Regions from separate parts of the Streptomyces sp. NPDC050508 genome, predicted to be linked through region 3. Evidence: riboswitches for the same ligand, from Rfam matches in the RefSeq annotation. Region 3 holds a riboswitch; each other region holds the start of a gene.
What was found. Region 3 has a riboswitch for thiamine pyrophosphate ahead of AB0I69_RS18975 (thiamine ABC transporter substrate-binding protein). Riboswitches for the same ligand answer to the same signal wherever they lie in the genome.
Positions count from the first base shown of each region.

Region 1: another riboswitch for thiamine pyrophosphate. It lies ahead of thiO (glycine oxidase ThiO); the one in region 3 lies ahead of AB0I69_RS18975 (thiamine ABC transporter substrate-binding protein).
Region 2: another riboswitch for thiamine pyrophosphate. It lies ahead of thiC (phosphomethylpyrimidine synthase ThiC); the one in region 3 lies ahead of AB0I69_RS18975 (thiamine ABC transporter substrate-binding protein).

Region 1 is NZ_JBFAJJ010000022.1:73,879-81,885, forward strand. It holds gene AB0I69_RS41530 (sulfite oxidase-like oxidoreductase) at 1-271, shown strand, start outside; gene AB0I69_RS41535 (deoxyribonuclease IV) at 266-1,183, opposite strand; gene pknB (Stk1 family PASTA domain-containing Ser/Thr kinase) at 1,218-3,152, opposite strand; gene AB0I69_RS41545 (thiazole synthase) at 3,326-4,120, opposite strand; gene thiS (sulfur carrier protein ThiS) at 4,124-4,324, opposite strand; gene thiO (glycine oxidase ThiO) at 4,321-5,502, opposite strand; TPP riboswitch at 5,500-5,610, opposite strand; gene AB0I69_RS41560 (FAD-dependent oxidoreductase) at 5,780-7,009, shown strand; gene AB0I69_RS41565 (Rv2175c family DNA-binding protein) at 7,074-7,445, shown strand; gene thiE (thiamine phosphate synthase) at 7,550-8,007, shown strand, end outside.
Region 2 is NZ_JBFAJJ010000002.1:658,421-666,427, forward strand. It holds gene AB0I69_RS08205 (IclR family transcriptional regulator C-terminal domain-containing protein) at 1-23, shown strand, start outside; gene AB0I69_RS08210 (SsgA family sporulation/cell division regulator) at 123-560, shown strand; gene AB0I69_RS08215 (YibE/F family protein) at 716-2,188, opposite strand; TPP riboswitch at 2,260-2,449, shown strand; gene thiC (phosphomethylpyrimidine synthase ThiC) at 2,442-4,226, shown strand; gene AB0I69_RS08225 (serine hydrolase domain-containing protein) at 4,255-5,502, opposite strand; gene AB0I69_RS08230 (hypothetical protein) at 5,701-6,693, shown strand; gene AB0I69_RS08235 (NADP-dependent oxidoreductase) at 6,733-7,671, opposite strand; gene AB0I69_RS08240 (helix-turn-helix domain-containing protein) at 7,795-8,007, shown strand, end outside.
Region 3 is NZ_JBFAJJ010000006.1:161,170-169,176, reverse strand. It holds gene rpsB (30S ribosomal protein S2) at 1-203, shown strand, start outside; gene tsf (translation elongation factor Ts) at 397-1,233, shown strand; gene pyrH (UMP kinase) at 1,438-2,196, shown strand; gene frr (ribosome recycling factor) at 2,327-2,884, shown strand; gene AB0I69_RS18985 (phosphatidate cytidylyltransferase) at 2,884-4,074, shown strand; gene rlmN (23S rRNA (adenine(2503)-C(2))-methyltransferase RlmN) at 4,167-5,273, shown strand; TPP riboswitch at 5,296-5,402, shown strand; gene AB0I69_RS18975 (thiamine ABC transporter substrate-binding protein) at 5,399-6,478, shown strand; gene AB0I69_RS18970 (iron ABC transporter permease) at 6,526-8,007, shown strand, end outside.

The DNA of each region.
Region 1 (8,007 bases), on a different contig from region 3:
CCTCCGGCTCGCCGACTTCGCCGCCGACGGCACCATCTTCGCCACCCACAAGGACGGCGAACTCCTCACCGCGGAACACGGCTTCCCGCTCCGCCTGGTCGTCCCCCACCTGTACGCCTGGAAGGGCCCGAAGTGGGTCCGCGGCGTCGAGTACATGACGGCGGACCGGCGGGGCTTCTGGGAGGAGCGGGGCTACCACAACGTGGGCGACCCCTGGCAGGAGCAGCGGTACTCGTACCAGGAGGGACCCGGCGAGGGTCCCGAGCTATGAGTCCCTGAGCTTCTTCAGCCGCTCCACGTCCGCCGCGTGCCCTTCCCTGCCGCCGGGCGTCTCGATGATCAGCGGTACGCCCGCGGTCGCCGGGTGGGTCATCAGCGCGCGGAACGGATCCTCGCCGATGTGCCCGGAGCCGATGTTCTCGTGGCGGTCCTTGTGGGCGCCGACGACGTCCTTGGAGTCGTTGGCGTGGATCAGTTTCAGCCGTCCCTCACCGACCGTGTCCACCAGCAGGTCGAGCGTCTGATGCATGCCGGTCGGGCCGGTCAGGTCGTGCCCGGCGGCGAAGATGTGGCACGTGTCCAGGCACACGCCCAGCTTCGGATGCGCGTCCAGCGCCTCGAAGTACGGCCCGAAGTCCCAGGTCCGGGAGCACAGGGACGAGCCCTGACCGGCCGTCGACTCAAGGAGCAGGAACGGGTCGTCGTCGTGGGTCAACTCGTCCAGCAGCGGCAGCAGATGCTCCCGCACCTGGGCCAGCGCCACGGACCGCTCCCGCCCGCCCGTCGCACTCCCGGTGTGCACGACGACGCCGAGCGCCCCGATCTCCCGCCCGCGCCGCAGCGAGTGCCGTAGCGAATCAACGGACTTTTCTACGGTGGCCTCGGTGTGCGAGCCGAAGTTGATCAGGTACGGGGCGTGCACGTACGCCGGGATCGAGTCGGCCTCGCAGGCCGCGCGGAACTCCTCGTCCTGGCGCGGGTTCCCGACCGGCGTCGCCCAGCCGCGCGGGTTGGCGACGAAGACCTGCACGGTCTCGGCGGCCAGCTCACGGGCGTAGGACAGGCCCACGGAGTGGAGGCCGCCGGCCACGGGGACATGGCCGCCGACGGGGTTGCGGGAAAGGAGCCGAGGGGCGGGGGAGGGGAGCCCGGGGGCGGTGGGGGAGAGGTGCTGGGTGCTCACCCGGCCAGGGTGTCACGCGCGCGTGCCGCCCCCGTCACCGGATGGTGATCGTGATCGTCGACCCCTTGGCGGCCTGCTCGCCCGCGTCCACGGACTGGCTCTTCACTGTGTCGCCGAACAGGCCCAGGATGCCCCGGTCCTCCTTGACCTTGAAGCCGGACTGCTCAAGGAGCTTCGTCGCGGCGTCGACGCTCGCGCCGACCACGCTCGGGACCTCGACCATCTCCGGGCCCTTGGACACCGTCAGCGTCACCGTGTCGCCCTCGGCGGCCTGGCTGTCGCCGGCCGGGGTCTGCTGGGCGACCTGGCCCGCGTCGTACTCCGAGGTGATCTCGGTGGCCGAAACCGTCACCTTGAGACCGGCGTCCTGCAGGTCCGACTTCGCCTCGTCCAGGTCCTCACCGGTGACGTCGGGCACGTCGATCGCGCTGCCCTTGCTGACGGTCAGGGCTATCGCCGAGCCCGCGTGGCGTTTCGTGCCCGCCGTCGGGTCCGTGCTGATGACGAAGCCCTTGGGGACGTCGTCGCTGAACTCCCTGGTGACCATGCCGGCCGCCAGCCCGTCCGTCTTCAGCAGGGCCTGCGCCTTGCCCAGGGCGTAGCCCTCCAGACCGGGCACCTTCACGGTCTCCGGGCCGTCCGAGACGGTCAGAGCCACCGAGTCGTTGTCCCGGATGCGGGCGCCGGCCACCGGGTCGGTGCTGATGACGGTGCCGCGCTTCACGGTGTCGCTGTAGGCATGCTTGACCGACTTCACGTCGAGACCGGCGTCTTTCAGCCGCTCCCTCGCCTGCGTCTCGGTCTTCGCCAGCAGCGGCGGGACCTTGGTGAACTGGCCGGAGTTGATGTACCAGACCCCGGCCCCGACCCCGACGATCAGCAGCAGGGCGGCGACGATGGCCAGCAGCCCGCGCCGGGGCCGCCGCGCCTCGCGCCGCCGGGGCGGCATGGGCGGCCCGCTCTCGAACCGGCTGGTCCGGTTGAAGGGGTCACCGGGCTCGTCGTCCTCGTTCACGGGCAGCGGACGCGGCACGGTCAGCGAGCGCGGGATCACGCTCGTACGGTTCTCGGCGTTGGGATACTCCGAGGTCAGCGCCTGCGGCGGCACCGCGTCCAGCTGCTCGGCGCTCAGCCTCGACCGCGCCTCGCGGACAAGACCGAACAGCGCGACCGCGTCGTAGGGCCGGAGGTCCGGGGTGCGCGCGGTGGCGGTGGCGACCAGCTCGTCCAGCTCGTACGCCAGCCCCGGCACGAGCGCCGAGGGCGGCGGGACGTCCTCGTGCAGGTGCTTGTAGAGCACGATCGCGGCGGAGTCCCCGTCGTGCGGCTTCTGGCCGGTCAGCATCTCGTACAGGACGACACCGCACGCGTACACGTCGACCCGGGGGTCGGCGGTGGTGCCCTCGATCTGCTCCGGCGCGAGATACGACACCGTGCCGAGCACGGACCCCGTGGTGCTGGTGACCGTGTCCACGGACCTGACCAGCCCGAAGTCGGCGACCTTGACCCGGCCGTCGTCCCCTATGAGCACGTTCTCCGGCTTCATGTCCCGGTGCACGAACCCGGCCCGGTGCGCGGCACCGAGCGCGGCGAGCACCGGCTCCAGGATGTCCAGCGCGGCCCGCGGCTGCAGCGCCCCGCGCTCACGCAGGACGTCGCGCAGGGTGCAGCCGGCGACGTACTCCATCGCCAGATAGACGTACGACCGGTCGGCGCCCTGGTCGAAGACCTGCACCACGTTCGGATGCGCCAGCCGCGCGACCGACTTGGCCTCGCGGATGAACCGGTCGACGAAGTGGGCGTCGGCCGCCAGCCCCGGGTGCATCACCTTGAGCGCGAGAACCCGATCCAGGCGGGTGTCCACGGCCCGGTAGACCGTGGCCATCCCGCCGACGGCGATCCGCGCGTCGACGCGATACCGGCCGTCGAGCAACTGCCCGACGAGAGGGTCATGAAGGGTCGTATCCACGCAGGTGAGTGTACGAGCCGACGCTGACAGCACCGCCTTTTCGGCCAGGATCGGGGCGGTACTGCAGCGGACCTGTGACGCATCCCACGCACGGCCAGCCGCCGACGGCGGGACCCCCACGGGAAAGGTTCACCACTCGACGGACTGGAAACGGGTGGTGCGCGGGTGGGAGATCAGAAGGCCGGGCGTTCAGGGTCGAACCGTGCCAGGCCCTCCGCAGGAGAGGACGCCTCTGCGAAATGCCGACGAGGGATACGCCCCGCCCGGAACGCCAACCTCCCCGCCTCCACCGCGCTCCGCATCGCCGACGCCATCAACACCGGCTCCTGCGCCCGCGTCACCGCCGAGGCGAGCATCACCCCCGCACACCCCAGCTCCATCGCGAACGCCGCGTCGGACGCCGTACCCGCCCCCGCGTCCAGAATCACCGGCACACGCGCGTGCTCGGTGATCAGCTGGAAGTTGTGCGGGTTGCGGATACCGAGCCCGGAACCGATCGGTGACCCCAACGGCATGATCGCCGCACACCCGACGTCCTCCAGCTTCCGCGCCAGCACGGGATCGTCGTTCGTGTACGGCAGCACCGTGAAACCGTCGTCGACCAGGGTCTCGGCGGCGTCGAGCAGCTCGATCGGGTCCGGCAGCAGTGTCCGCTCGTCCGCGATGACCTCCAGCTTGACCAGGTCCGTCCCGAGCGCCTCCCGCGCCAGCCGCGCCGTCAGCACCGCCTCGCCCGCCGTGAAGCAGCCCGCGGTGTTGGGCAGCACCCGGATACCGAGCCGCTCCAGGACGGACAGCACCGAGCCGTGCACGGAAGCGTTTACGCGCCGCATCGCGACCGTCGTGAGCTCCGTACCGGAGGCCACCAGCGCGCGCTCCAGGACGTCGAGGCTGGGCGCACCGCCGGTGCCCATGATCAGCCGGGACGTGAAGGACGTACCACCGAGGACGAAGGGGTCGTCGGCCATGGGTCAGCCTCCTTGGACGGCGGTGAGGACCTCGACGCGGTCTCCCTCGGAGAGGGACGTCGACGGCCACTCCGCGCGCGGGACGACGGTTTCGTTGAGGGCGGCGGCCACGCCGGAGGGCGACGGGGTCAGGGTCCGCACGAGGGTGTCGAGAGCCGTGCCGGGAGCGATCTCCTGGGGCTCTCCGTTGACGGAGACGTTCATACGGGCTGCTCCAGGAGTGCTCCGGCGCCGAATCGCCTCGGTGTGAACGGGCGTGCCTCGTCCGGGAGTTCACCGGTGGTCAGCGCGTGTGCCAGGGCGTCGCCGGTGACCGGGGTGAGCAGCACGCCGTTGCGGTAGTGCCCGGTGGCCAGCAGCAGTCCCGGAAGTTCGGTCGGGCCGAGCAGCGGCGCGTTGTCGGGGGAGCCGGGGCGCAGTCCGGCCCGGGTCTCGGTGAGCGGCAGTTCGGTGATGCCGGGGACCAGCTCGTGGGCGTCGCGCAGCAGTTCGTAGACACCGCCGGCTGTCACGGTTGTGTCCCAGCCCAGTTCTTCGCTGGTCGCGCCGACGACCAGTTCGCCGTTCTCGCGCGGCACCAGGTACACGTGGCTGCCGCGCACCACGGCCCGCACGGTGCGGCTCAGGAACGGCGCGTAGCGCTCCGGCACGGTCAGCCGCAGCACCTGCCCCTTCACCGGCCGTACGGGTGGCAGGACGTCGTCAGGGACCCCCTTCAGCCGCCCGCTGAGGCTGCCGCCGGCGAGGACCACCTGGCCCGCGCCCAGTGCCTCGCCCGCGCCCAGTGCCTCGCCCTCGCGCGTGACGACCCCCGTGGCGCGGTCCCGCTCGACCGTGAGCCGCTCGGCCCACGTCCGGTGGAAGACGACCCCGGCGCGCTCGCAGGCGGCCACCAGCGCGCCCGCCAGCCGCCGCGGGTCGACCTGGTGGTCGCCGTCGACCCTGAGCCCCCCGCGCACGCCCGGCGCGAGCATCGGCTCCAGGCGTCGGCACTCGCGCCCGGACAGCCACTCGGAGTCCAGGCCCGACCGGTGCTGCAGGGCATGCAGTTCGCGCAGATGGGCGCGGTCGTCGGCATCCAGGGCGACAGCGAGCGTGCCGCAGCGGCGGTAGCCGAGGTCGAGGCCGGTGAGGTCGGTCAGCTCGGCCGCGAAGTCCGGGTAGCGCTGCGCCGACGCGAGGTTCAGGGCGAGCAGGGTCTGCTCGCCGTAGTGGAGTTCGGTGACGGCGGCCAGCATCCCGGCGGCCACCTGGGCGGCCCCGCCGCCCGGCTCGGGGTCCACTACGGCCGTGGCGAACCCGCGTTGAGCCGCGCGCCAGGCCGTGACCAGGCCGATGATCCCGCCCCCGACGACGAGGACGTCTGAGCTACGTGTAGGCATGGGCGTCCAGCCCCTCCCTTCGCCGGCATGACCCGGATCAGGTTCGTACGGTCGGAGGCCGCCAGCCTCCCTCTCAGCCCGGTCGTCCGGACTCCCGCGAGTGCTTTACCTCGGCCACCCTAGCCCGTGCCGTATGTGTCGGTAAGGGAGCCTCCGCGAGACCTGGGCCGAGTCCGCGGGCGGCGACGTCGCGACACGGCGGCGGGACGAGCGGTGTGGAACAGGTCACCTGACGCGCCCGCTGACTGACAAATTGTCAGGTGTCTATGGTGATCGAGTGAGTGAGCAGACGCGGGAACAGGGCACGACAGCAGGGCGGCGCGTGGTCGTCGTCGGCGCGGGCATGGCCGGGGTGCAGACCGCGGTCGCCCTCCGGGAACAGGGCTTCACCGGCACCGTCACCCTGATCGGCGCCGAACCCCATCAGCCGTACGACCGGCCCCCGCTGTCCAAGGCCGTCCTGCTCGGCAAGGCCGAGGGCTCCGCCTTCGACGTCGACTTCGAGGCGCTCGGCATCGAAGTGCAGCTGGGGCGCGAGGTGTTGGGCCTGCGCCCCGCCGACCACGAACTGGACACGGCTGAAGGGCCGGTGCCTTACGACGTCCTCGTCCTCGCCACCGGTGCCGAACCGATCCGGCTGCCGGGCGCCGACGGCATCCCCGGCGTGCATCTGCTCCGCACCCTGGACGACGCCGAGCGGCTGCGGCCCGTGCTCGCCCGGCAGCACGACATCGTGGTCGTCGGCGCGGGCTGGATCGGCGCCGAGTTCGCCACGGCCGCGCGCGAGGCGGGCTGCGCGGTGACCGTCGTAGAAGCCGCCGACCGGCCGCTGGCGGGCGCGCTGCCCGCCGAGGTGGCCGCGCCGATGGCCGCCTGGTACGCCGACGCCGGAGCCTCGCTGCGGACGCACGCACGCGTGGAGCGCATCGAACCCGGCACGGTGGTCCTCGACGACGGCTCACGGCTGCCCGCCGGCGCCGTGGTGGTCGGCATCGGCGCCCGCCCCGCCACCGCCTGGCTGACGGGCTCCGGCATCGAACTGGGCGCACACCGCGAGGTCCTGGCCGACGACGGGCTGCGCACCTCGGTACCGGACGTGTACGCGGTCGGCGACTGCGCCTCCTTCCCTTCGGGAAGGTACGGCGAGCGACTTCTCGTCCACCACTGGGACAACGCCCTCCAGGGCCCGCGCACGGTCGCCGCGAACATCGTCGGGGAGACCCCGGCGGTCTACGACCCGGTGCCGTACTTCTGGTCCGAGCAGTTCGGCCGGTTCGTCCAGTACGCCGGCCACCACGCGTCCGCCGACACCACCCTGTGGCGCGGCGACCCGTCCGCCCCGGCGTGGAGCGTCTGCTGGCTGCGCGGGGACCGTCTGGTGGCCCTCCTGGCGGTCGGCCGCCCCCGTGACCTGGCCCAGGGCCGCCGTCTGATCGAGTCGGCGACCCCGGTGAATCCCGAGCTGCTGGCGGACGCTTCTCTCCCGATGAAGGCGGCTATCGCCTAGTTCGTCCCCCCGGGTCGGACCGGCCCGACTTCCGACTGTCAGTCCGGGATGGCACGCTGTTTACGTGACCGAGATTGACGCAAAGACCGAAGCTCTCGTCCCCGCCTGGCTCACGCTGCCCGACATCGCAGAGATGCTCGATATCGAGGTGACGCGCGTGCGGCAGCTGGTCAAGGACGGCCAAGTCATCGCCGTACGCCGTGGTGAGAACCGCGCGCTGCACGTCCCCGCCGCCTTCATCGACGGGGCCGAGCAGAAGGTCGTCAAGGGCCTCACCGGGACCTTGACGCTCCTGCGGGACGACGGCTTCTCCGACGAAGAGATGCTCGAATGGCTCTTCACCCCCGACCCGAGCCTGCCCGGCACCCCCGCGCAGGCGCTGAGTGAGAATCGCGGCACGGAGGTGAAGCGCCGCGCCCAGGCGCTCGCCGTCTGACCCGGACGACCGACCGGTGTACGGGCCGCGGGGACCTGCTCGAAGAGGCCCTGCCCGCGGCCCGTACGCGACACCACCACGCAACGACAACGGGGGACACCCGCATGCCCGACACCGCCGCAGCCGCCACCCGCGCGGAACTCGCCGACGCCCGGGTCTACCTCTGCACGGACGCCCGCCGGCGCCAGGGCGACCTCGCGGAGTTCCTGGACGCGGTCCTGGCCGGCGGGGTCGACATCGTGCAGCTGCGCGACAAGGGCATGGAGGCCGCCGAGGAGCTGGAGCACCTCCAGGTCTTCGCCGAAGCCTGCGCCCGGCACGGCAGGCTCCTCGCGGTCAACGACCGCGCGGACGTCGCCCACGCCGCCCGCGCCGACGTACTGCACCTGGGCCAGGGCGACCTCCCGGTGCCCGCGGCCCGCGCGATCCTCGGCGAGGACGTCCTGACCGGCCGCTCCACCCACGCCGAGCAGGAGGCCGCCGCAGCCGCCGTCCAGGAGGGCGTGGACTACTTCTGCACGGGCCCGTGCTGGCCGACCCCCACCAAGCCCGGCCGCCACGC
Region 2 (8,007 bases), on a different contig from region 3:
TCGCGCTCTCTATCAGTATCTGAAAACTTACTCCTTGTGATCTAACGTGTACGTTCAGCAATATTCCTTCAGTGTCACGGGGATCATTCCCGGCCAGGCAACGGCAGTTGACGGGATAGGCGATGCGCGAGTCCGTACAGGCAGAGGTCATGATGAGCTTTCTCGTCTCCGAGGAGCTCTCCTTCCGTATCCCGGTTGAACTGGGTTACGAGACATGCGATCCGTACGCCGTACGGCTGACCTTCCATTTGCCGGGCGACGCCCCGGTGACCTGGACCTTCGGCCGGGAGCTGCTGATCGACGGCCTGGGCAGGCCGTGCGGGGAAGGCGATGTGCGGATCGAGCCCGTCGATCCCGAGATGCTGGGCGAGGTGCTGATCCGGCTTCAGGTCGGCAGCGACCAGGCGCTGTTCCGCACCGGCACGGCTCCCCTCGTGGCGTTCCTCGACCGCACGGACCGGCTGGTTCCGCTCGGCCAGGAGGGCGCCCTCGCGGACTTCGACGCCCATCTCGACGAGGCGCTCGACCGCATCCTGGCGGAGGAGCAGAGCGCCGGCTGAAGCGTTGTTACGGCGGCCGGGGTGGCGTAACGCTTCGCCACGATTCCTGGAGTTCCATGAGCCTCCTGGGGGCGCCCGAGCCCTGACTGGTCCTCCGGGGCCCAGAGTCCGCAGTAACGCTTCTGCTCGGCTCTGTGCGGCGGTTCCCGCCGTCCTCAGTGCTTGCGGCGCCGGCCCTTGCCGCCGCGCGCCGCCGCGGGCTTGGCACTCGGCGCGGCCGTGGCCGCAGCGGGCGCTCCCGCCGGAGCCGTGTCGGATCCCGGTCGGTCCGCGGAGACCACCAGGGCCGCGAGGGCCGTGGTGACCGGTACCGACGCGACCAGGCCGATCGAGCCCACCAGCGTGCGCACGATCTCCTCGGCGACCAACTCGCTGTTGGCGACGGCCCCGACGCTGCTCTGCGCGATGGAGAAGAGCAGCAGCAGCGGCAGGGCGGCGCCCGCGTAGGCGAGGACGAGCGTGTTGACCACGGACGCGATGTGGTCGCGGCCGATCCGGATACCGGCGCGGTACAACCCCCGCCAGCCCATCGACGGGTTGGCCTCGTGCAGCTCCCAGACCGCCGACGTCTGCGTGACCGTCACATCGTCGAGCACGCCGAGCGAACCGATGATGACGCCGGCGAGCAGCAGACCGCTCATGTCGATCGACGGGTACAGGCCGTGGATCAGGCCCGTGTTGTCGTCCGTGTTGCCGGTGAGCGCGGCCCAGCCGATGAACACCGAACCCAGGACGCCGATCAGCACCAGCGACATCAGCGTCCCGAGCACCGCCACCGACGTACGGGCCGACAGGCCGTGGCACATGTAGAGGGCGATCAGCATGATGGCGCTCGACCCGACCACCGCCACGATCAGCGGGTTCGAGCCGTGCAGGATCGCGGGCAGGATGAAGAAGTTGAGGATCATGAAGCTGATGGCCAGCGCCACCAGCGCCATGACACCGCGCAGTCGGCCCACCACCACGACGGCCAGGGCGAAGATCCCGGCGAGCAGCGCCATCGGGAACTTACGGTTCACATCGGTGACCGAGTACTGCAGATCCCTGGGCGCGGAGGGCTCGTACGCGACCACGACCTTCTCGCCCTGATGCAACTGCCGTGACTGGTCAGGCTGCACGATCTCCGTGAACGTACGGCCCTTGTCCTTGCCGGTGCCGACCGTGACCGTCGCCTTCTTGCAGGTACCGGCCGCCTCCTGTGCCGCCGAGGAGCCCTCGGCGGTGGAGGTGTCGCCGGTCGAGCCCCCGCCCGAGGCGTTCACCGACGCGCAGCTCACGCTGACGACCTTGGTGACCGTCGCCTGCTGTGTCTGCCGGTCGAAGCCGACGCCGGTGCGCTTGTGCGAGGGAGCGCCGCCGGGCCACAGCACGACCATCCCGACAACGACCGCCACCGTGAAGGGGATCAGGATCGCCGCGATGACCTTTCGCAGGTGCCGGGAGACGGGAGCGGCGGGGCCATGGCTGTGCGAATGACCGTGCCCACCGCTGGCGCCGGAACCGTGCCCGCTGTCCCCGCCCGATCCGTGATCGTGCCCGGAACCGGAACCGTGGTCGTCGCCGGATCCGTGGTCGTGGCCATGGGGCGGCCCGGTCGGCGGGTACGGGGGCTGCTGCGTCGTGGTCACCGCCCGATCATCGCAAGAACGCCGGGGGCCCACTGTTCACCGCGCCACTTATGACGCTAGCGTGGAGGCACCTTTGCACACGCGGGAGCTCGGAGCACCGGGCTGAGAGGGCGCTGACCTTCGTCTCTGCGATGTTTCACGGGAAACGTCACCTGAATCGAGTGATGTTTCACATGAAACATCGGCTGACGGAAGCCGCTGCGTCGACCGCTGAACCTGTTACCGGGTAATGCCGGCGTAGGGAGTAGGTCTCATGACCAACAAGGACGTACGCACGCCTGCCTCCAGCCAGGACGAACAGCCCACGGAGGCCGGGAAGTCCATCGGCTGGCACAAGGGGTACGTCGAGGGCTCACGCCCCGATCTGCGAGTGCCGGTCCGTCAGGTGCACCTCACCAACGGGCAGTCCGTGACGCTGTACGACACCTCCGGCCCGTACACCGATCCACTCGTCGACACCGACGTCCGCAGGGGGCTGGCGCCGCTGCGGGAGAACTGGATCATCGCTCGCGGTGACACCGAGGAGTACGCGGGCCGTCCCGTCCGCCTAGAGGACGACGGAATCAAGCACACATCACCGCGCGGTGGACTGCGCAATTTGGACGCGGTGTTCCCCGGCCGACCGCGTCAGCCGCGGCGCGGGCGGGGTGGCGAGGCGGTCACTCAACTCGCCTATGCGCGACGGGGTGAGATCACGCCCGAGATGGAGTTCGTGGCCGTACGGGAGAACGTTGCGCCCGAGGTGGTCCGGGAGGAGATCGCCGCGGGGCGTGCGGTGTTGCCGGCCAACGTCAACCACCCCGAGATCGAACCGATGATCATAGGTAAGCGGTTCCTGGTGAAGGTCAACGCCAACATCGGCAACTCCGCGGTCACTTCCTCCATCGAGGAGGAGGTCGAGAAGATGACCTGGGCGACCCGTTGGGGCGCTGACACGGTCATGGACCTGTCCACCGGCCGCAATATCCACACCACTCGCGAGTGGGTGCTGCGCAACTCCCCCGTCCCCATCGGCACGGTGCCGCTCTACCAGGCGCTCGAAAAGGTCGACGGCCGAGCGGAGGAGCTGACCTGGGAGATCTACAAGGACACGGTCGTCGAACAGGCCGAACAGGGCGTGGACTACATGACGGTCCACGCGGGCGTGCGGCTGCCGTTCGTGCCGCTGACAGCCAACCGTAAGACGGGCATCGTCTCGCGGGGCGGTTCGATCATGGCGGCCTGGTGCCTGGCGCACCACAAGGAATCGTTCCTGTACGAGAACTTCGAGGAACTGTGCGAGATCCTCGCCGCCTACGACGTCACGTACTCGCTGGGCGACGGTCTGCGGCCGGGTTCGATCGCGGACGCCAACGACGAGGCGCAGTTCGCGGAGTTGCGCACGCTCGGGGAACTCAACACGATCGCCAAGCGTTTCAACGTACAGACCATGATCGAGGGCCCGGGACATGTCCCGATGCACAAGATCAAGGAGAACATCGACCTTCAGCAGGAGATCTGTGATGAAGCTCCGTTCTATACGCTCGGCCCGCTGACGACGGACGTCGCGCCTGCGTACGACCACATCACTTCTGGCATCGGTGCCGCGATGATCGCCTGGTGGGGCACGGCCATGCTCTGCTATGTCACGCCCAAGGAGCACTTGGGTCTGCCCAATCGTGACGACGTCAAGACCGGCGTCATCACCTACAAGATCGCCGCCCACGCAGCCGACCTCGCCAAGGGGCACCCAGGTGCACAGGAGTGGGATGACGCGCTGTCCGACGCCCGCTTCGAGTTCCGCTGGGAGGACCAGTTCAACCTGGCCCTCGACCCGGACACGGCACGGGAGTTCCACGACGAGACGCTTCCGGCGGAGCCGGCCAAGACGGCGCACTTCTGCTCGATGTGCGGGCCGAAGTTCTGCTCGATGAAGATCTCCCAGGACATCCGCCGTGAGCACGGTGGCACAAAGTCGGAGGTCGAAGAGGGCATGGCTCGGAAGTCGAAGGAGTTCGCGGCGGCGGGCAACCGGGTGTATCTGCCGATCGCCGACTGACGGAGACCGGCCCGGCTCTTCGGTCAGGTCAGTGCTTGGCGGGTTTCTTGCACAGGGCATGGTCGACAAGGGTGCCTGTCGCGCGGTTGAGGGCGGCCAGGTCCGGCGGTGCGGTGGTGGTCGTGATGGAGACCGTCACCGCGCGGCTGCCGTCCGCGCTCACCGCGGGGCGGGTGTTGACGCCCGCGCCGTCGCCCTCGTGCATGTAGGAGAAACCGCCGCAGGAGAGCGGGATCTTGCGGAGTCCCAGGCCGTAGGTTCCCTCGGGCATCTCGGCCACGTCCTCCGGGTCGTCGGTCCGCTCGACGGTCTGCCGCATCTCGCGCCACTGCTCGGCGGGGAGCAACCTGCCGTCGGCCAGGGCACGGAAGAAGGTGTTCAGGTCGGCGGTGGTGCTCACCACGCCGGAGTCCGCGGTGTGCTGGAAGCTGTGGTCGGTGACGTCGAGACGCCTGCCGTCGGCGGTCGTCAGGTACGCGTTCACGTGCGGGTCGGGCAGGAAGGGGTTCAGCCCGGGGACGGAGGTGTTGCGCAGTCCCAGTTTCGCGATCACCCGGTGCTCGACCAGGTCCTGCCAGCTCGCGCCACTGGCCTTCTCCGCGATCATCCCGGCCAACAGGTAGTTGGTGTTGGAGTACGCCCAGCGGGTGGCGCCGCCCGGCTGGGGGACGAACACCGGCCGGTGCTTCATCGCCACCGCGACCAGGTCGGCCGTGGGGGTGGCGTCGTAGCGGTTCTCGTCGAAGTGGTTGATCAGCCGGTCCTGGATCTCCGGGTCGTCGATGTAGTCGTACAGGCCGCTGGTCTGGCGGAGCAGGTCGCGGACGGTGATGCGGGTGCCGTCGTTGCCGTTGCCCGTGACGACTCCCGGCAGCCAGTGCTCGACGATGTCGTCGAGCGACAGCCGCTTCTCCGCGACGAGTTGGAGGACGACGGTCGCCACGAAGGTCTTCGTCGTGCTCGCCACGCGGAAGTGCGCGTTCCAGGGGATCGGGGCCGTGGAGTCGACCGTGCGGGTGCCGATGCGTGCCATGAGCGGCGGGCCGTTCGGTCCGTCGACCCTGGCCAGCACGTTCACATCACCGCCGCCGGCCTTTCGTACGGCTGCGAGGTCCTGTTGGAGTGTGTGCTCGGTGTAGGACGACGGCCTCGGCGCCGTGTGCGTGGCGGTGGCGGTGGATGTGGTGGCGGCGGTCGCTGCCAGGGGTGAGGCCAGTGCGAGCAGTGCTGCTGCCAGTGCGGCGGCGCCGGCCTTTTTCGACGACGGCATCTGCATGTTCGTATCCCCCGGTGCTCCGGTTTCCGGTCGGTGACGATCACCAGCCAACCGGATCTGCCGACGTGAGGGGATGGGACTGCCCTCCGAATGTGGGGTGCACCTGGCCCCCGTACGAACTACGGGTTCACCCCCGGATGTACCGCGTAGATTGGCGCTGCTTCAGGGGGGCGTTGTGAGTTGGGGGACTAGAGGGCGATGGAGACCGTGAACCTTCTGCAGGTGACGGACGAGGCACAGTCGCTGGGGTGGGACGGCGATGATCTGGTCGATGTCGTGGGTGGTCGGCGGTGGGGTCCTGATGGTGTGGAGCATGTTGCCTCGGTCGTTCATGAGTTTCCCTTCGACCGGAGCGTCAGCTCTCCGTCCGGCCGCTTCACCGTGGTCTACGCCGAGCGGGGCACCGAGGCACTGTTGATCGAGGGCGATCGGCTGGTCCGTGAGCTGGACCGCAGCGACGAGCACGCCGAGGACTTCGACTATCCGGTCGCACTCGGGGTGCTGCGGGACGGCCGTGAGGTACTGGTCCACTGCCCGGACCGGTACGACGTCCTTGAGATCGAGGACGCGGAATCGGGGGAACGGCTCACCGTCGGCGACCGTAGTCCGAGGGACGTTTTCCATTCGCGCCTGGCGGTGTCTCCGGGTGGGACCCATCTGCTGTCGGCGGGTTGGGTGTGGCATCCGTACGGGATCGTCGAAGTCTTCGACCTGGACGATGCGTTGACGGACCCCGCTGTGCTCGACGGCCGTGGCGTACTGCCCTTGGACCCGGGTACCGATGCCGAGGTGGTTTCAGCCTGCTGGCTCGACGGTGACCGCCTGGCCGTGGCGACCGGGGAGGAGTTCCTCGACGACGAGGAGACTCCTGCCCTGGGCCCGCAGGAGTTGGGCGTGTGGTCGCTCTCCGAAAAGCGGTGGGTTCATCGCAACAGGGTCGACTTCAGCATCGGCACGCTGATCCCGTGGGGTGACACGGTCGTCTCGCTGTACGGGCACCCGCGGCTGATCGATGTCACGACGGGGGCGTCGATGGCGGAGTGGCCGGCCGTGGAGGTGTCTCTCAGAGACGGCAGTTACGGGGTCACTCACATACCGACGCCCGTTGCGGCCCTGCATCTGGACGGCACGCGACTGGCTGTCGCGCAGCCGGAGGGCATCGCGATCATCGACCTTCCTCGTCACGGGTGACAGATCACAGGGCATGGGTCGTGGGTCATGGAGTACGGGTCACGGCACGAGGACGAGCTTGCCGGTGGTGCGCTTGCCCTCGATCGTGCGGTGGGCCTCGGCGGCTTCGGCCAGTGGGTAGGTGCGCTGGACGGAGACCCGTAGCCGACCCGCCTCGATGCGTTCCGTGACCTGCTTCAGCAGGGCGCCGGAGGGCTCGGCCGTGACCCATGTGTAGCGCAGGCCACGGGCGGCGGCCTGCTGCTCGTCCGTGCCGGGGTCGATCGACGCGCCGATGAGCAGACCGTCCGGCCGGAGCACTTCGAGGGACCGCGGGCCGTAGGAACCGCCGACCAGGTCCAGGACCGTGTCCACCGGGGTGACGACGGTCCGGAAGTCGGTGGTGGTGTGGTCGATCAGTTCGTCGGCGCCCAGCCCGCGCAGGAACTCGTGGTTGGCCGTGCGGGCGGTGCCGATGACGTACGCCCCGAGTTCCCTGGCCAGTTGGACGGCGACGTGACCGACGCCGCCCGCCGCCGCGTGGATCAGCACCCGGTCGCCGGGCCGGACGCGCGCCAGCACGGCCAGTGCCTGCCAGGCGGTGACGGCGACCAGGGGGACGGCTCCGGCGTGCACGAGGTCGAGGTTCTTGGGTGCGGGCGTCAGCGCGTCGGCCGGTGCGGCGGTGAACTCGGCGTACGCGCCGCGCCCGGTGACGGGAAGCATGCCGTACACCTCGTCGCCCGGCGCGAACCGCGTCACGCCCTCGCCGACCCGCTCGACGACACCGGCCACGTCGTTGCCCGGCGTCCACGGCAGGCGGACCAGCTCCGGCACCCGGCCGGACCGGAGCACCGCGTCGCCCGGGTTGACTCCGGCGCCGGCGACGCGCAGCAGTACCTCGCCGGGGCCGGGCTCGGGTAGGTCGGTCTCGACGTAGGTGAGCGTCTCGGGGCCGCCGAACGCGGTTTGGACGATGGCATGCATGCGGGCGGACATCCGGACTCCTCGTCAGCGGGAAGCGGTGCGTGGTGCGCGGTGGCGTGGCGCGTGGCGCGTTCCATGGTCGGCCCGGGCGATCACCCTGCGGAAGAAGGCACTTGTCTGATATCGAAGTTCCTCATGGATACCGGCTTCGACCTGAGGAAACACGGTGGCGTGGAGGTCTTCCTGCGCGACTGCCCCACCCGTGCCGTACTGGAACTGATCGCCGGCAAGTGGACCATGCTGGTGCTGGTCGCACTGGAGAACGGCCGGCCCATGCGGTTCACCGAACTGCGGCGACGGCTGGACGGCGTGACGGCGAAGGTGCTGACGCAGACGCTGCGTGCGCTG
Region 3 (8,007 bases):
AAGGCGAGAAGAAGGCCGACGAGGCCCCCGCCGCCGAGGCCGAGGTGCAGACCTCCGCCGAGACGGAGAAGGTCGCCGACGCCGAGCAGGCCGACGAGGCTCCGGTCGCTGCCGAGGTCGTCGAGGCCCCCGCCGCCGAGCTCGAGGTCGAGGTCGAGGTCGAGGTCGAGGCTGCTCCGGCCGCCGAGGCCGAGCAGGCCTGATCCTCCGGCCAACGGCCTGACCTTCCGGGCCAAAGGGCTGGCAGAAGGACGGCGGGTGGTGCGGACCGCGCCACCCGCCGTTCATCCACAGCCCCTAGATCTTCGTAGCCCGTAGATCTTTGGCGGAAGCCCGCGCTGTCCGCGGCCGCCGCCGACTTCGAGACTTCGAACTCCGAGAAGAGATTCACAGATCATGGCGAACTACACCGCCGCCGACGTCAAGAAGCTCCGCGAGCTCACCGGCGCAGGCATGATGGACTGCAAGAAGGCGCTCGACGAGGCCGACGGCAACGTCGAGAAGGCCGTCGAGGCGCTCCGTATCAAGGGCCAGAAGGGCGTCGCCAAGCGCGAGGGCCGCTCCGCCGAGAACGGCGCTGTGGTCTCCGTCATCGCCGACGACAACACCTCCGGTGTCCTGGTCGAGCTGAAGTGCGAGACGGACTTCGTCGCCAAGGGCGAGAAGTTCCAGGCCGTCGCCAACCAGGTCGCCCAGCACGTCGCCGCGAGCGCCCCGGCCGACATCGAGGCGCTCCTCGCCTCCGAGATCGAGCCCGGCAAGACCGTTCAGGCGTTCGTCGACGAGGCCAACGCGAACCTGGGCGAGAAGATCGTCCTGGACCGCTTCGCCCAGTACGCCGACGGTTACGTCTCCGCGTACATGCACCGCACGATGCCCGACCTGCCGCCGCAGATCGGTGTCCTCGTCGAGCTGGACAAGCCGAACGCCGAGGTCGCCCGCGGTGTCGCCCAGCACATCGCCGCCTTCGCGCCGAAGTACCTGGCCAAGGACGACGTGCCGGCCGAGGTCGTCGAGTCCGAGCGTCGTATCGCCGAGGAGACCACCCGCGCCGAGGGCAAGCCCGAGGCCGCGATCTCCAAGATCGTCGAGGGTCGCGTCAACGGCTTCTTCAAGGACGCGACGCTGCTCGGTCAGCCGTACGCGCTCGACCCCAAGAAGTCCGTCCAGAAGGTTCTGGACGAGGCGGGTGTCACCCTGAAGCGCTTCACGCGCATCAAGGTCGGCATCTGAGTCCGTACCGCGATCGACGCACGACGCCCCGCGGAATCCCGCTAGGGTCGTCAGCAGTCGGCCCGGTACGCCGTCGCGCACGCGCGCGTGGCGGACGACAGCAGATCTGACGAGGAGGCCATTGCCGAGCATGGGATGCGAACGACACCCCACCGGCAGTGGCCTTCTTCGTATGTGCGACCACGTAAAAGAGGCGAGAACGTCATGACCACCAAGCCCCAGAAGACCGACGACGGCAAGGTACGCGGCCGGTTCATGTTGAAGCTGTCCGGAGAGGCCTTCTCCGGAGGCGGTGGCCTGGGCGTCGACCCCGACGTGGTGCACAAGATCGCCCGCGAGATCGCGGCCGTCGTACGGGACGGCGCGGAGGTCGCCGTCGTCATCGGCGGCGGCAACTTCTTCCGCGGCGCCGAACTCCAGCAGCGCGGCATGGACCGGGCCCGCTCCGACTACATGGGCATGCTCGGCACGGTGATGAACTGCCTTGCCCTCCAGGACTTCCTGGAGAAGGAGGGCATCGACAGCCGCGTCCAGACCGCCATCACCATGGGCCAGGTCGCCGAGCCGTACATCCCGCTGCGCGCCGTGCGGCACCTGGAGAAGGGCCGCGTGGTCATCTTCGGCGCCGGTATGGGCATGCCGTACTTCTCGACCGACACCACCGCCGCACAGCGCGCCCTGGAGATCAACGCCGAGGCGCTGCTGATGGGCAAGAACGGAGTGGACGGGGTCTACGACTCCGACCCGAAGACGAACTCCGAGGCCGTCAAGTTCGATGCGCTCAGCTACGGCGAGGTCATCACCCAGGACCTCAAGGTCGCCGACATGACCGCCATCACCCTGTGCCGCGACAACAAGCTTCCGATCCTGGTCTTCGAGCTTCTGGCGGAGGGCAATATCGCCCGCGCCGTCAAGGGTGAGAAGATCGGCACGCTTGTGGGTGACCAAGGCAGCCAGGGCTGATGACCCTGACCGGGGGATGGACAATGTCCTGCCGGTCGGGAACCGTGCAGGAAGAAGACGCGACGCAGCCGGCCGCCGACGCCGACACAGCACAGCAGCCGGGCCTACTCAAGACACGCAGGAGCAAGTGGTGATCGAAGAGACCCTCCTCGAAGCCGAGGAGAAGATGGAGAAGGCCGTCGTGGTCGCCAAGGAGGACTTCGCCGCGATCCGCACCGGCCGTGCGCACCCGGCGATGTTCAACAAGATCGTGGCCGACTACTACGGCGCACTGACACCGATCAACCAGCTGGCTTCGTTCTCCGTGCCGGAGCCGCGGATGGCCGTGGTGACCCCGTTCGACAAGACCGCGCTGCGGAACATCGAGCAGGCGATCCGCGACTCGGACCTGGGCGTCAATCCCAGCAACGACGGCAACATCATCCGAGTGACGTTCCCCGAGCTGACCGAGGAGCGCCGCAAGGACTACATCAAGGTCGCCCGGACCAAGGCCGAGGACTCCAAGGTGTCCATCCGCGCCGTCCGCCGCAAGGCCAAGGACGCCCTGGACAAGCTCGTCAAGGACAAGGAGTCCGGCGAGGACGAGGTCCGTCGTGCGGAGAAGGAGCTCGACGACACCACGGCGAAGTACGTCGCCCAGGTGGACGAACTCCTCAAGCACAAGGAAGCGGAGCTGCTAGAGGTCTGATGAACGACTCTTCCTGGGGGGCACCGCCACAAGCCGGGTACTGGGGGCCGTCCGACCAGGGGCCTGTCCAGGGGGCTGCCCCGGCGGGTCCCACGTACGATGCGCCTGAGGCGCAGCAGACTCGCCCCATGCCCATCGTGCCCGACGAGCCCGCATACGGCGGACACCAGGATGACGACCGGGGGGCCGCTCGGCTGAGCGGCCCCTTGTTCCGCGACGAGACGCAGCAACCGCCGTACGACGTACGGCAGTCGCAGCCATACGACCCGCGGACGCAGCCGACCGACATGCCGCCGGCGCAGCCCTACGGGGCGGTGCCGCAGAATCCGGAGCCCATGCCCGACGCCCCGCCACCGGCGCCCGCCCCGCAGAAGAAGAGCGCGGGCCGGGACCTGGGTGCGGCCATAGGGGTCGGCGTCGGGCTCGCCGTGGTGATCGTCGCGTCCCTCTTCGTGGTGAAGGCCGCGTTCGTGGGAGTGATAGCGGTCGCCGTTGTGGTCGGGCTGTGGGAGCTCACCTCCCGGCTGCAGGAGCGCAAGGGCATCAAGGCGCCCCTCGTGCCCCTGGCGGTCGGCGGTGCGGCGATGGTCGTCGCCGGGTACGTCCGGGGCCCCGAGGGTGCCTGGGTCGCCATGGCGCTCACGGCGCTCGCCGTCCTCGTATGGCGGATGACGGAGCCGCCCGAGGGCTACCTGAAGGACGTCACGGCGGGCGTCTTCGCGGCGTTCTACGTGCCGTTCCTGGCCACGTTCGTCGCCATGATGCTGACCGCCGACGACGGCGCCTGGCGGGTCCTGACGTTTCTGCTGCTGACCGTGGTCAGCGACACTGGGGCGTACGCCATCGGCTGGCGCTTCGGCACGCACAAGCTCGCCCCACGCATCAGCCCCGGAAAGACCCGCGAGGGCCTGTTCGGGGCGGTGTCCTTCGCGATGGTGGCGGGCGCGCTGTGCATGCAGTTCCTGATCGACGACGGCAGCTGGTGGCAGGGTCTCGTCCTGGGCCTCGCGGTCGCGGCCAGCGCGACGCTGGGTGACCTCGGCGAGTCCATGATCAAGCGCGACCTGGGCATCAAGGACATGGGCACGCTGCTGCCGGGCCACGGCGGCATCATGGACCGGCTCGACTCTTTGCTGCCGACCGCTCCGGTGGTGTGGCTGTTGTTGGTTCTGTTCGTCGGGTCCGGCTGAAACGCGGTCCGACCTGCGGTTTTGTGTGTGAGGGGCTCGTTGTCCACAGGGCGGCGAGTCCCTCTTCGTATGTCTGCGACACTGGTAGGGCCATGCCTAAGCCCGGAGAACTCACATTCGTCGCCCCCCGCGGAGCCCAGAAGCCCCCGCGGCACCTCGCCGACCTCACGCCCGCCGAGCGCAAGGAAGCCGTCGCCGCGATCGGGGAGAAGCCGTTTCGCGCCAAGCAGCTCTCGCAGCACTACTTCGCGCGGTTCGCGCACGACCCGGCGGAGTGGACCGACATCCCCGCCGGTTCGCGCGCCAAGCTGCAGGAGGCGCTGCTTCCTGAGCTGATGACCGTCGTACGGCATCTGTCGACCGACCAGGACACCACCCGCAAGACCCTGTGGCGGCTGTTCGACGGGACGCTCGTCGAGTCCGTGCTGATGCGGTACCCGGACCGGGTGACCATGTGCATCAGCTCCCAGGCGGGGTGCGGCATGAACTGCCCGTTCTGCGCCACCGGGCAGGCCGGGCTGGACCGGAACCTGTCCACCGGTGAGATCGTGCACCAGATCGTGGACGGCATGCGGGCGTTGAGGGACGGCGAGATTCCTGGTGGGCCCGCCCGGCTCTCCAACATCGTCTTCATGGGCATGGGCGAGCCCCTCGCCAACTACAAGCGGGTCGTCCAGTCCATCCGCGCCCTCACCGACCCCGAGCCCGACGGCCTCGGCCTCTCGCAGCGCGGGATCACCGTCTCGACGGTCGGACTGGTGCCGGCGATCCACCGGTTCTCCGACGAGGGCTTCAAGTGCCGGCTCGCGATCTCGCTGCACGCCCCTGACGACGACCTGCGCGACACCCTGGTCCCCGTGAACACCCGCTGGAAGGTGCGCGAGGTTCTTGACGCGGGCTGGGAGTACGCCGCGAAGTCCGGGCGGCGGCTGTCCATCGAGTACGCGCTGATCCGCGACATCAACGACCAGGCGTGGCGCGGTGACCGGCTCGGCCGGCTCCTCAAGGGCAAGCCCGTGCACGTCAACCTGATCCCGCTGAACCCGACGCCGGGCTCGAAGTGGACCGCCTCCCGTCCCGAGGACGAGAAGGCGTTCGTCGAGGCCATCGCGGCCCATGGGGTGCCGGTGACCGTCCGGGACACCCGTGGCCAGGAGATCGACGGAGCGTGTGGCCAGCTCGCGGCCACCGAGCGGTAATCTCTGCCCGTACGTACATTTTCATATCCGACAGGGGAGCGCGCAGCGCTGAGAGTGCGGCAATCGGGCCGCAGACCCTCTGAACCTCGCCCAGGTCATTCTGGGTAGGAAGTTCGGTCATCACCATGAACGCCAAGAAGTACTGTGCTGTCCTCGTCGGCCTCGGCCTGGTCACGCTCTCCGCGTGCGGGTCGGGGTCGGACGGGAGCGGCGGCTCCGGATCCGACAAGACCGTCACCCTCGTCAGCCACGACTCGTGGGCCGTCTCGAAGAGCGTCCTCAAGGACTTCGAGAAGCAGTCCGGCTACACCGTCAAGGTCCTCAAGGACGGCGACGCCGGCCAGGCCGTCAACAAGGCGATCCTGACCAAGGACAACCCCCAGGGCGACGTCTTCTTCGGCGTCGACAACACCCTGCTCTCCCGCGCGCTCGACAACGGCCTCTTCCAGTCCTACGACGCGAAGGGCTCCGCGCTCGTCAAGCCGGAGTACCGCGTCGACCAGACCAAGCACCGGGTCACGCCCATCGACACCGGCGACATCTGCGTCAACTACGACAAGGCGTACTTCAGCAAGCACAAGCTGACCCCGCCCGCCTCCTTCGCCGACCTGGTCAAGCCCGAGTACAAGAACCTCCTCGTCACCGAGAACGCCGCCACCTCCTCGCCCGGCCTCGGCTTCCTGCTCGGCAGTGCCGCGCAGTTCGGGGACGACGGCTGGCAGGCCTACTGGAAGAAGCTCAAGGCCAACGGCGTGAAGGTCGTCGACGGTTGGGAGCAGGCCTACGACCAGGAGTTCTCCGGTTCGGCCGGCGGCAAGAAGGCGGGCGGCGACCGGCCCCTCGTCGTCTCGTACGCCTCCTCGCCGCCCGCCGAGGTCATCTACGGCGACCCGAAGCCGACCACCGCGCCGACCGGGGTGTCGTACGGCACCTGCTTCCGGCAGACCGAGTACGCGGGGTTGCTCAGCAACGCCAAGAACACCAAGGGCGGCAAGGCGTTCCTCGACTTCCTGCTCACCAAGGAGTTCCAGGACGACATGCCGCTCAACATGTTCGTCTACCCGGTGCGCGAAGGCGCCCAGGTGCCGCAGGAGTTCGTGAAGTACGGTCGCCAGGCCTCGGACCCCGAGACCATGGCCCCCGCAAAGATCGCCGCCGACCGGGACCAGTGGGTCAAGTCGTGGACCTCGCTCGTACTGAAGTAGCCCCGCGGAGGTCCTCCCGGAGGGGGAGCGCGACGCGGCTCGGGCTCATGGCCGTGCCCGTCGCGTTCTTCGCGGTGTTCTTCGCCTACCCCGTCGCCGCGATCGTCGCGCGCGGCCTCAAGGTCGACGGCGCCTGGCAGTTGGGCCGCATCTGGGACGTGTTGGCGCAGTCCGACATCCGGCACGTCCTGTGGTTCACCACCTGGCAGGCGCTCGCCTCCACGGCGCTCACGCTGCTGATCGCGCTCCCCGGCGCGTACGTCTTCGCGCGCTTCGACTTCCCGGGCAGGCATGTCCTGCGGGCCGTCGTGACGGTCCCCTTCGTGCTGCCCACGGTCGTCGTCGGTACGGCCTTCCTCGCGCTCGTCGGCCGGGGCGGACTCCTCGACGACCTGTGGGGCGTACGGCTGGACACGACCGTGTGGGCCATCCTGCTCGCGCACGTCTTCTTCAACTACGCGGTCGTCGTACGGACGGTGGGCGGCCTCTGGGCACAGCTCGACCCGCGTCAGGAGGAGGCCGCGCGGATGCTCGGCGCCTCCCGGCTCCGGGCCTGGCGGAAGGTGACGCTGCCCGCGCTCGGGCCCGCCGTGGCCGCCGCCGCGCTGATGGTCTTCCTCTTCACGTTCACCTCCTTCGGCGTGGTGCAGATCCTCGGCGGCCCGACCTTCTCGACCCTCGAAGTGGAGATCTACCGCCAGACTTCGGAGGTCTTCGACCTGTCCACGGCGGCCGTGCTGACGATCGTCCAGTTCGTCGCGGTGGGCGCGATCCTCGCCGTCCACGCCTGGACGGTACGACGCCGGGAGACGGCCCTACGGCTCGTGGACCCGTCGGTGACCGCACGGCGCCCGCGCGGGGCCGGCCAGTGGACCCTGCTGGCCGGGGTCCTCGGCTCCGTCCTCCTCCTGCTTGTGCTGCCGCTCGCCGTGCTGGTCCAACGGTCCCTGGACTCACGGGACTTCGGCTACTACCGGGCGCTGACCCACGACGACGGCGGCACCTTCCTGGTCCCGCCGATCGCCGCGATCGGCAACTCGCTGGAGTACGCCGTCGCCGCCACCGCCATCGCCGTGGTGATCGGCGGTCTCGCCGCCGCGGCCCTGACCCGGCGCGACGCCGGGCGGCTGGTGCGGGGCTTCGACGCGCTGTTGATGCTGCCGCTCGGGGTGTCGGCGGTGACGGTCGGCTTCGGGTTCCTGATCTCGCTCGACAAACCCCCGGTGGATCTGCGGAGTTCATGGATCCTGGTGCCGCTCGCGCAGGCGCTGGTCGGTGTCCCCTTCGTCGTACGGACCATGCTGCCCGTGCTGCGGGCCGTGGACGGGCGGCTCCGGGAGACGGCGGCCGTGCTCGGGGCGTCGCCGTGGCGGGTGTGGCGGGAGGTCGATCTGCCGCTCGTACGGCGGGCGTTGCTGATCGCCGCCGGGTTCGCGTTCGCGGTGTCGCTGGGGGAGTTCGGCGCGACCGTGTTCATCGCGCGGCCCGACAACCCGACCCTGCCGGTCGCGGTGGCCCGGCTGCTGTCC